2 regions of the Anaerostipes sp. PC18 genome follow, and region 2 is predicted to be linked to the other one. Evidence: riboswitches for the same ligand, from Rfam matches in the RefSeq annotation. Region 2 holds a riboswitch; the other holds the start of a gene.
The links. A riboswitch is a leader RNA that binds a small molecule or an ion and turns the genes downstream of it on or off. The one in region 2 is predicted to bind FMN.
Positions count from the first base shown of each region.

Region 1 (5,736 bases), 110 kb from region 2:
TTATATCTGCGGAGCAAATGATATCTGGGAGGGAATTTAGATGGAGCGGAAGAAATTTTTCATCGGCGTGTTCGTGCTGACCGGTCTTGTGCTGGGAAGCCTTTTTACAAATGCAGTGTATAAAGATTATCTGGAGTATGGGGGACAGATGGATTCCCTTGTGCTCAGCGGGAAAGGATTATACATATCAGGCAGCAGCCTTCTGCCCTATATTTTATTTAAGAGGGGAAAACAGTACGGAATTCTATTTCTGATCGGTTTTATTTTGAAGCCGGTTGTGCTTTTATACGGCGGACTTTTCAGCCTTTCTTTTTTTCTGGGCTCTATCCTGTCTCTCCAGGTGATGAATTTAGGAATTGCAGGCCTGCTGATTGTGATACTGAGCCTGTTTCCGCACTATATCTGTTACGGCGGGTCTATGTATCTTCTGTACCAGCGGAATGTAAGAGATGAAAAAAAAGAAGAAATAACCTTTGATACAGGTCATTCCTTCTTAAAAAAGTTTTCCATTCATCTGGAACTGATACTGCTGGTGCTGGGCTGCTTTTTAGAGAGCTATGTCAATCCGGGAATTTTAAACATGTTCAGCCATCTTATAAAGTAATTCCTCGGTCTTTTCCCATCCAAGGCAGGGGTCTGTGATGGATTGGCCGTACACGCCGTTTCCGATCGGCTGGCTGCCGTCTTCAATGTAGCTTTCGATCATGATGCCTTTAACGAGAGAATTGATCTCGGGGAGGAAGCTTCGGCTGTGGAGAACTTCCTGGACAATCCTTGGCTGCTGATCCCACTGCTTTCCGGAGTTAGAGTGGTTGGCATCCACGATGACAGCCGGGTTCGCAAGGCCGAATTTTTCATACATATAAGCAACTCTTGCCAGATCTTCATAGTGGTAATTCGGCACATTGTTGCCGTGCTTGTTGACAGAGCCGCGGAGGATCGCATGGGTCAGAGGATTTCCGTCTGTATTTACTTCATAGCCGTTGGCAATGAAATTGTGGGAACTCTGTCCGGCCACGATAGAATTCATCATTACGGTGAGATCGCCTCCGGTTGGGTTTTTCATCCCTGCGGGAATGTCGAACCCGCTGACAGTTAGACGATGCTGCTGATTTTCTACGGAACGGGCACCTACGGCTACGTAGGATAAAATATCTTCCATATAAGGCCAGTTTCCGGGATAAAGCATCTCATCAGCCGCAGGCATGTGGAATGCTTCCAGAGCGTCGATGTGGAGTTTTCTCACGGAACGGAGACCTGCTGCCATATCCGGAGCTTTCTCTGGATCCGGCTGGTGAACCATTCCCTTGTATCCGGCGCCGTTTGTTCTCGGTTTATTTGTATAGATCCTGGGGATCATCAGAAGTTTGTCGGAAACTTTTTTCTGAACGCCGGCCAGTCGTCCCAGATAGTCCATCACCGCTGTCTCATTGTCGGCAGAGCAGGGACCGATGATCACGATAAACTTTTCGGACTCCCCTGTAAAGACCTTTTTGATCTCTTCATCTCTCGCCATTTTTATCTGTTTTGCCTCTTTGCTCAAAGGAAATTCCTGCTGAAGTTCCTCAGAAGACGGCATTTTATTGATTCTATGCATACCCATAATCTTACCTCTCCTTTATATCTCAATCTGTATGTAGACGGCCCATTAAGCCGATTGTTATAAGTTTACCAAATGTCCACAGTGCTGTAAAGAAGGAAAGACAAAACGATGTGTACCCGAAAAAATTCTGAAGATGACTTTACAAACGGGAAAAATTTGTCTATAATAAACGTAGTATAAAATTGCATATCGAAGTAGAGAATAATAATTCTCCAACTTCAGGGCAGAGTGAGGCGTTTAAAAGCGTCAATTCTCGACTGGCGGTGATTCTTCTTTATTTAGAAGGCAAGTCCGCGAACCGAAAGGCCGATTGAGTGTGAATCTCAAACCAACAGTATAGTCTGGATGAAAGAAGTAACCATGGACGGTATTTTTGTATCGTTCAGCACAGCCCTGTCTTTGGTGACATGGGCATTTTTTATTTTGCGGGATTGGATCAGACAGCCCCCTCAGAATAAAAGAATTGTTAAATGGAGGAGAAAGAAAATGATGAATGAAACAGCAGCAGTGAGTAAAGTAAATGTAAGAAAGATCACAGTGACCGCCATGCTTGGAGCGCTGGCCACAATCCTGATGTTTTTTGAATTCAGCGTACCGTTTATCATGCCGGGATTCATTAAGATGGACTTTTCCGAACTTCCCGCTCTGATCGCCGCGTTTTCCATGGGGCCGGTATCCGGCATCGCAGTGTGCTTTATTAAAAATATCGTAAATCTTCTGCACACCACGTCCGGCGGAGTAGGCGAGATTTCCAACTTCATCCTGGGAGTCTGCTTTGTACTTCCGGCAGGTTTGATCTATAAGAGAAATAAATCACAGAAGGGAGCATTGATCGGTGCCCTGACAGGAGCCGTTATAATGGCAGTCGTGAGTGTGTTTTCCAACTACTTTATCGTCTATCCGGTCTATGAAAACTTCATGCCGATGGAAGCGATCATCGGAGCTTACCAGGCGATCAACCACAATGTCAGGAACTTATGGGATGCATTAATTTGGTTTAACATGCCATTTACCTTCGTAAAAGGAATGTTCAGCGTTGTAATCACATTTTTGGTATATAAGAGGATATCCCCGATCTTGAAAGGAAAACATTAAGATTTAAGACAACTATCACAGAATATAATAAAACGTCAATCCGAAATTAAGGATTGACGTTTTTTGATGAATGTTTAATTTAATTTTTGTTTTGCATTATCTAAAAATGAATCGGCGGCTACGATATAGCGCTCGTGTGTGCCGATACCGATTCGGCCTTTATTGTCCATAATTTCCACCTGAAACTCTAATTTCCTGCGGTTGATCTCTGTCAGATGACACTGGCAGGTCACTTTGCAGCCTACGGGAGTGGCAGATACATGGGAAATGTTTAAATTGGTGCCGACTGTGGTCATGCCCTCATCCAGCTTTCCCTCTAATAATTTTACGGCAGCCCTTTCTACCAGGAGTGTCATGGCAGGTGTGGCATACACAGGAAGACTTCCGCTCCCCCAGCGGGCGGCAGTCAGTTCGTCAGTAACTTCTTCTGACAGGGTGATCTTGTCTCCAATTTCAATCTTCATAAGTTGTCCTCTCTTGATTTATTCCATATCATTTTAGGATAGGTAACATTTCATACACTTAGTATAGCAAAATAAGATAAAAATGCCATAGTTTTTTAAGAATTTATTGTAATCTATATATGTCTGAAGATGATTCTCACAGCGTAAGGCTGTAAAAGTCCTGAAAAGGCTATGGTGCAAAGCCGGTAAATACGTTAAAATAGTTTTTGACGGATATAATATTAAAATTAAGGTGAGGAGGAATCTTATTGAAATTATACATGATGAGGCATGGAGAAACTTCATGGAATAAAATACGCAGGATTCAGGGACAGTCGGACATTGATCTGAATGAGGCCGGCAGAGAGGCGGCCAGGCTCACGAGTAAGGCTCTGAAAGATTTCAGATTCGACGCAGCCTATACGAGTCCGCTCAGCAGGGCCAGGGAAACGGGGGAGATCGTACTTGCAGGAAGAGATATTCCGCTGATCGAAGACGAACGCCTGAAAGAGGCCAATTTCGGACCGTATGAAGGGGCTGACCTGAATGAATTATACGAAAAAAAAGAACCTATTCTGGACTTTTTTGACCGTCCGCACAAGATGACACTGATCGAGGGCGCGGAAACCCCGGCTCAGGTCGTAGAGCGGTCGAAAATATTTCTGGAGGAATTTATTCTTCCGATGGAAAAGGAAGCAGAAAGTGTGATCTTATTTACGCACGGAGCGTTTATTCACGGAATGCTGACAAACATGTATAAAAGAGATGTGAGAGACTTTTGGAAGGGGCCGAAGCTGAAGAATTGTTCCATAAGTACGGCAGAATTAAAAGACGGCCGTTTCTGTGTTCTCAGTGAGGCAGAGGTCCTTTATTGAAATTCAGAAAGAGAAAGAAGCTAAAGGAGACATACGATGACGAAATATGAGTTTTTAAAGGAACTCCGGGAAGCGCTGGAGGGACAGGTGCCGATGAGTGAAATTGAGGATTCCATTTCCTATTACAGAGATTATTTCAGCCGCCAGGAGGCAGATGGAAGGAGTGAGCAGGAGATCTTGGAAGAACTAGGCAGCCCAAGACTTATCGCAAAATCCATCATCGAGACAAAGGGCGGGGAGCAGATCTATTATGAAGATACCTATGAAGAACAGGTGAATGAAGAGGAAGGTTCTCCGAAAGTTTTTGTGTTTGATTCTTTTCTGACGAAGATTGGGTGTCTGGCAGCGGTGATCATTGTCATCATACTGATTGGAAGCGTGTTCGCCGTAGCGCTCCGCTTTATCGGACCGATCATTATGATCCTTCTTCTTATCTACCTGATCAAAAATGTTTTTGGAAAGAGGTAAGGGCAGAAAATGGATATCATTCAGGAAGTAAACCAGGCCAGGGAGAGGATCGTAAAGTACAGGCAGGATCTTCACCGATGTCCGGAGACGGCCTTTGAAGAATATAAGACTACAGCCTATATCAAGCGGCAGCTGGATGCCATGGGGATATCCTATACACCGTTGCATCCCACAGGTATTGTGGCGGAGATCGGGAAGGGCAGGGGAGCGGCTGCCCTAAGGGCCGATATTGATGCATTAAAAGTAAAAGAGGAGACAGGGTGTTCTTTTGCGTCAGAACATCAGGGATATATGCATGCCTGCGGACATGACGGGCATGCAGCCATTCTTTTGGGCGCAGCCGGTATTCTGAAAAAGTATGAAAAGGAATTATCAAAAAAAGTATTTCTTGTTTTTCAGCCGGCGGAGGAGACTGCCCAGGGGGCAAAACTGGTCCTGGAGTCAGGGCTATTAGAAGGTGTAAAAGAAATTTTCGGCCTCCATATTTTTTCCGGGATCGAAGCCGGGAAGATTTCTCTGGAGGCAGGGCCGAGAATGGCTGCTACGGACTGGTTTTCTATAGACATCAGAGGGAAATCCGGTCATGCCGGAAAACCTCATCTTTGTACGGACGCATCGGTGATCGCTGCCGCCACGGTCATGAACCTTCAGACGATCGTGAGCAGAAATACCGATCCTCTGGACTCAGCTGTAGTTACTGTGGGAAAGATGACCTCAGGTACAGCCAGAAATGTCATATCCGGCTCTGCCGGAATCGAGGGAACGGTCCGGACATTTTCGGAGGAGACTGAAAAAATGGTGAAGGAACGGGTCATCGAAATCGCCGTGGGAACAGCCGGTCAGCTGGGAGGAGAAGCGGCCGTAGATTATCCGCCGTCCAGTCATCCGCCTCTGATCAACGGGGAATCGACGGTGGAGAGAGCCATGCGGGGAGCAGGAAAGATTTTTTCCGAGAAGGACTTTGTGCATGTGCCTCCGATGATGCTCGGAGAAGATTATTCCAACTATTTAAAGACGATTCCGGGAGCCTTTGCATTTGTGGGAGGAGGTAAAGATCAGTTTCCCAATCACCACGGCAGATTTGACATGGATGAAAAGGCACTGGTAAGCGGAGTGAAACTGATGCTTGCTTATGTCATGGAAGAGTAGGCAGTTCGCAGGGATGAGCAGTACAAAAAACGGTAGAATGTACAGTATTTCGTGCTAGACCGCAATTCACAAGTATGCTATAATCATAGCCAAAGAAAAAATA
Region 1 covers NZ_CP121164.1:873,520-879,255, forward strand. The annotation lists gene P8F77_RS04850 (hypothetical protein) at 41-604, shown strand; gene P8F77_RS04855 (3-deoxy-7-phosphoheptulonate synthase) at 575-1,603, opposite strand; FMN riboswitch at 1,814-1,964, shown strand; gene P8F77_RS04860 (ECF transporter S component) at 2,090-2,698, shown strand; gene P8F77_RS04865 (thioesterase family protein) at 2,773-3,162, opposite strand; gene P8F77_RS04870 (histidine phosphatase family protein) at 3,411-4,016, shown strand; gene P8F77_RS04875 (DUF1700 domain-containing protein) at 4,053-4,484, shown strand; gene P8F77_RS04880 (amidohydrolase) at 4,494-5,633, shown strand.
Region 1: another riboswitch for FMN. It lies ahead of P8F77_RS04860 (ECF transporter S component); the one in region 2 lies ahead of ribD (bifunctional diaminohydroxyphosphoribosylaminopyrimidine deaminase/5-amino-6-(5-phosphoribosylamino)uracil reductase RibD).

Region 2 (5,736 bases):
ATCTGGTAAATAAAGAATTAGTTATGAAAGAAGACTATAAACAGATTACAGAACTTGCAAAAAAATATATACAAAATGTTTAATTAATTTAAATGGAGAAAGTCGAGTGTGTGAAACTTTTTCTGTAAAATAGAACTTAGAAGGTTCTTCTATGATAAAATAAAAATCATAGGAGGGCCTTTTATTATGGCAAGAGAAAAGAAACCAGTGCACAAAGTACAAATGACAGAAGGGAAACGCAACATCATCCATCAGCTCCTGGAGGAATACCATATCCAAACAGCGGAAGATATTCAAGATGCCCTGAAAGATCTCCTTGGCGGAACCATCAAGGAAATGATGGAAGCGGAACTGGATGATCATCTGGGATATGCAAAATCAGAACGCTCCGACAATGAGAATTACCGGAATGGATACAAACCAAAACAGGTAAATAGCAGTTATGGTTCTATGCAGATCCCTGTGCCACAAGATCGGAAATCTACTTTCGAACCACAAGTGGTGAAAAAACGGCAGAAAGATATTTCTGATATTGACCAAAAGATCATTTCCATGTATGCAAAAGGATGACGACCCGGCAGATATCAGAAACCATGGAGGAGATCTATGTTGAAACCTCGGAAGGATTTATCTCTGATGTCACAGACAAGATCCTGCCCCAGATTGAAGATTGGCAAAACCGGCCACTGGATGAGGTCTATCCAATCCTATATATTGACGCCATCCACTATTCTGTCCGTGACAATGGAATGATCCGTAAACTTGCCGCCTATGTCATTCTTGGGATCAATGCGGAAGGGAAGAAAGAGGTACTTACGATTCATGTTGGAGAGAATGAAAGCTCAAAATACTGGCTGTCTGTTTTGAATGAGCTGAAAAACCGGGGCGTAAAGGACATCCTTATCATCTGTGCGGATGGTCTTACAGGCATAAAGGAGGCCATTGCTGCTGCATTCCCCAAAACAGAATATCAGAGATGCATTGTCCACCAGGTGAGAAATACCTTAAAATATGTTCCAGATAAAGACAGGAAGGCGTTTGCAGCAGATTTAAAGACGATCTACCAGGCATCGGATGAAAAGAAGGCCCTTGCAGCCCTTGAACGTGTGACAGAGAAATGGACACCCAAATATCCGAATTCGATGAAACGCTGGAAGGACAACTGGGATGCTGTTTCTCCCATCTTCAAGTTTTCAGCAACCGTCAGGAAGGTGATATACACAACCAATGCCATAGAATCACTGAATTCCACCTATCGGAAGCTGAACCGCCAGAGAAGCGTATTCCCAAGTGATACGGCGCTGTTGAAAGCGCTGTATTTAGCGACATTTGAGGCTACAAAGAAATGGACGGTAACGATGCGCAACTGGGCACAGGTATATGGGGAGTTAAGCATCATGTACGAGGGACGACTTCCAGAGTAATTCAAAGACGGCCTAAAACGGGCGGATTTACCGCCTGCTGTTGACATGTTTTTTTTGTAACTGTTATATATAAAGTAAGGGCGAAAAGCCTGTTTTTCAAGACTTTCGCCCTTCATTATCATAGAAGAATCTTATTTACAGACTTTTTTCATAGTCTCAGAAAGTCTATAGAATTATTCAAAAGTCGAATACTCTATAGACTTTTTGTAGTTTATTTGAATCTTACAGGAATTTTACAGCAGTTCCATAAACAATAATTTCAGCAGCTCCCTGCATAACAGCAGAAGGGGAATATCTTACATTGATTACAGCGTCAGCCCCAAGTTCTTCGGCTTCTTCAACCATACGCTCCGTTGCCAGATCTCTGGCTTCGTTCATCATTTTTGTATAAGATTTCAACTCCCCACCAACAAGAGACTTAAATCCCTGTCCGTTATCTTTTCCAAAGTTTTTGGAATGGATCGTACTACCTTTCACCAATCCAATCGTTTCTAATTTTTTTCCGTAATAAAATCAGTGTTCACAATGATCATAATGGCATCCATTTAGAATATTCTTCAAAGATTTTATTTACCGAATCCACTTGAAAAATTCAGTGTTTTACAGTAATATACAAATTGACAGAAGAAAGAAAAAATTATGAAATAGCCTGAATATCATTCTTTTAAGTCTTGACAAGGATTTATGATAGGTTATAATGGAATGTATAAAAATTGAATAGGATCTTCAGGGCAGGGTGAAATTCCTACCGGTGGTACAGCCCACGAGCCGCAAGGCATGATTCGGTGAAACTCCGAAGCCAGACAGGTATAGTCTGGATGAAAGAAGATAGTGATAAAAGAACTCTGGGATTTACGCACAGCGTAGGTCAGATGCATTTGGTGTATTTGGCGTGCTGTTATAAATCTCAGTTTTTTGTTTTCATATTAGCTGTTTGTTTAGACAGTTTATCTATGAGTGAACTTTAGCTTAAGAAAGCCCTGAAGTCCTGTATTGTAGGATTTTGGGGCTTTTTTATTTCTTGCGAAATACCTTATCACGCTTATACGCGAGAGTTTTTCCTATGAAATACAAAGCGTTCCGCGATGCTGCACACATGAGAAAGGAGGTTTGTCCAGTTGCAGGAACTTTATATGAGAAGGGCCATTGAACTGGCCGGGAAAGGAACAGGATATACCAATCCAAACCCGTTGGTGGGGGCTGTCATCGTAAAGGATGGGCGGATAATCGGAGAGGGATTCCATGAGACATACGGAGGTCTGCACGCAGAAAGGAATGCGTTAAAGAACTGTACGGAAGACCCAAAAGGTGCGGAACTTTATGTGACCCTGGAGCCATGCTGCCATTTTGGAAAGACACCGCCTTGTACAGAGGCCGTCATAAAAAGTGGAATCAGGAAAGTCTATGTTGGAAATATTGATCCGAATCCAAAAGTTTCCGGTAAGGGTATTGATATTTTAAGAGAGCATGGCATTGAGGCAGAAACAGGAGTACTTGATGCGGAATGCAGAGAGATCAATGAAATCTTTTTCCACTACATTGCCCACGATACGCCTTATGTAGCATTGAAATATGCAATGACACTGGATGGGAAAATTGCAGTGAAGACAGGAGAGTCCAAATGGATTACCGGAAGGGAGGCAAGGGAACATGTACAGTTTCTCAGACACCGGTATGCAGCGATTCTCGTGGGAATCGATACGGTCTTAAGTGATGATCCGATGCTCAATGCCCGGATCATAGGCGGGAACAACCCGACACGTGTGATCTGCGACAGCAGACTCAGGCTCCCTTTAAGTTCGAAAATTGTTCAGAGTGCCAAAGTAATTCCGACCATCATTGCGGCATGTGAAAGAAACGAAAAGGCGCAGAGGCTTGAGGCTTTGGGATGCCGGGTGCTGATATGTCCGGAGAAGGATGGAAAGACGGATCTGCTGGAACTTCTGAGGACACTGAGGAAAGAAAAGATCGATAGTATCCTTGTGGAGGGGGGAGCTGATATTAACGATTCAGTTATTCAGACCAAATCGGTAAACAAAGTGTATGCTTTTGTGGCACCGAAGCTTTTCGGGGGAAGACAGGCAAGGTCACCAGTGGAAGGAAAAGGGATAGATAAAATCAGCGATGCGATACTTTTAAAGGGCCCGGAGATTACCAGGCTCGGCGAAGATCTGCTGTTAGAATATGAAGCGAGGTGAGAATGTGTTTACAGGAATCATTGAAGAAATAGGCACCGTTCTGTCAGTAAAAAAAGGAGGGCAGTCCTCAGCCGTCAGGATCGGGGCATCCAAAGTCCTGAAAGATATCCATACAGGAGACAGTATTGCAGTCAACGGTGTATGCCTTACCGCGGTCACATTTGACGGACAGGGGTTTCTGGCGGATGTGATGAACGAGACCTTTGAAAAGAGCAGTCTGAAAAGCTTGAAGCCTGGAGATCCGGTCAATTTAGAGCGGGCCATGAAAGCAGGAGGACGTTTTGGCGGACATATGGTTGCCGGCCATGTGGATGGAACCGGAACGGTCACATCAGTGGAACAGGATGCCAATGCAGTTTGGTTTACGGTGGCGGCACCGTCAGAGATCATGCGGTACTGTGTCAGCAAAGGTTCCATCGCCCTGGACGGCATCAGTCTGACCATTGCAAAGACCGGGGACCAATGGTTTCAGGTTTCGGTCATTCCCCACACCTTAAAGGAAACGGTACTGGGAGCAAAAAAAACTGGAGATCTGGTGAATCTGGAAAATGATATGATCGGAAAATATGTGGAGAAACTGATGAATTTGGGGCATGATGAAAAAACCAGTGCCATTACAGAGGAAATGTTAATGAAAGCAGGATTTTAGGAGGAAAGAACATGAAGTTCAGCACGATTAAAGAAGCATTGGAAGACTTAAGACAGGGGAAGATCATCATTGCAACAGATGATGAAGACAGGGAAAATGAGGGCGATTTTATCTGTGCCTCTGAGTTTGCGAATACTAACAATATTAATTTTATGGCAGTCCATGGAAAAGGTTTGATCTGTATGCCCATGAGTGCAGCTATGGGAGAGAAACTTGGACTGTCTCCAATGGTAACCAAGAATACAGATAACCATGAGACTGCATTTACAGAGAGTATTGATCATGTGGAAACCACCACGGGAATTTCAGCAGTGGAACGTTCTGTCACAGCGCTGAAATGTATGGAGAACGGCATCAGACCGGAGGATTTAAGGCGCCCCGGACACATGTTTCCGCTGATCGCAAAGCCGGGCGGTGTTATGGAGCGGAACGGTCACACAGAGGCAACAGTGGACCTTATGAAGCTTGCAGGTTTAAAAGAAAGCGGTCTGTGCTGTGAGATCATGAGGGAAGACGGCACTATGATGCGTACCACAGAACTCATGGGACTGGCAGAGAAGTTCGGCCTTAAGATAATCACCATAAAGGCACTGCAGGATTACCGGAAAAAACATGAAGTGTTCGTGAGCAGGGAGGCGGAGACGCCGATGCCCACCAAGTATGGAGAGTTTCGGGCTTACGGTTATGTGAATAAACTAAACGGCGAACATCATGTCGCCTTAGTAAAAGGAAATGTAGATGACGGGGAGCCGATATTGTGCCGGGTACATTCCGAGTGCCTGACGGGAGATACCTTTGGCTCGTTAAGGTGCGACTGCGGAGATCAGCTTACCACGGCCATGAGACAGATCGAAGCGGAAGGCCGGGGAATTCTGCTCTATCTGAGACAGGAAGGCCGGGGCATTGGTTTGATCAACAAACTGAAGGCCTATGCTCTGCAGGACCAGGGAATGGATACGGTAGAGGCAAATCTGGCTCTCGGATTTGAAGAAGACCAACGGGAATATTACATAGGAGCACAGATTCTGAGAGACCTGGGTGCGTCTAAGTTGAGACTTTTGACAAATAATCCGACGAAAATCGAAGGTCTGGGTGATTTCGGGCTGGAAATCGTAGAGAGAGTGCCCATCCAGATCAAGCTCACAGATTATGATTCTTTTTATATGAAGACAAAACAGAAAAAGATGGGACATTATTTAACTTATTAAGCTGCAAATAAATAAGAAAGAGGAGATAAAAGATGAATGTTTTAGAAGGAAAATTAGTCGCAAAAGGGATGAAAGTCGGCATTGTCGCCGCCAGATTCAATGAGTTTATCGTATCCAAGCTGCTTTCTGGGGCATTGGACGGCCTGCGCCGCCATGACGTGAAGGAAGACGATATTGCTGTTGCCTGGGTGCCTGGGGCATTTGAGATTCCTGTTGCCGCACAGAAGATGGCGGGATCAGGGAAATATGACGCTGTA
Region 2 covers NZ_CP121164.1:766,778-772,513, forward strand. The annotation lists gene P8F77_RS04185 (bifunctional 4-hydroxy-2-oxoglutarate aldolase/2-dehydro-3-deoxy-phosphogluconate aldolase) at 1-83, shown strand, start outside; partial or broken gene P8F77_RS04190 (IS256 family transposase) at 187-1,424, shown strand; partial or broken gene P8F77_RS04195 (YbjQ family protein) at 1,647-1,957, opposite strand; FMN riboswitch at 2,143-2,258, shown strand; gene ribD (bifunctional diaminohydroxyphosphoribosylaminopyrimidine deaminase/5-amino-6-(5-phosphoribosylamino)uracil reductase RibD) at 2,558-3,622, shown strand; gene ribE (riboflavin synthase) at 3,627-4,271, shown strand; gene P8F77_RS04210 (bifunctional 3,4-dihydroxy-2-butanone-4-phosphate synthase/GTP cyclohydrolase II) at 4,283-5,479, shown strand; gene ribE (6,7-dimethyl-8-ribityllumazine synthase) at 5,512-5,736, shown strand, end outside.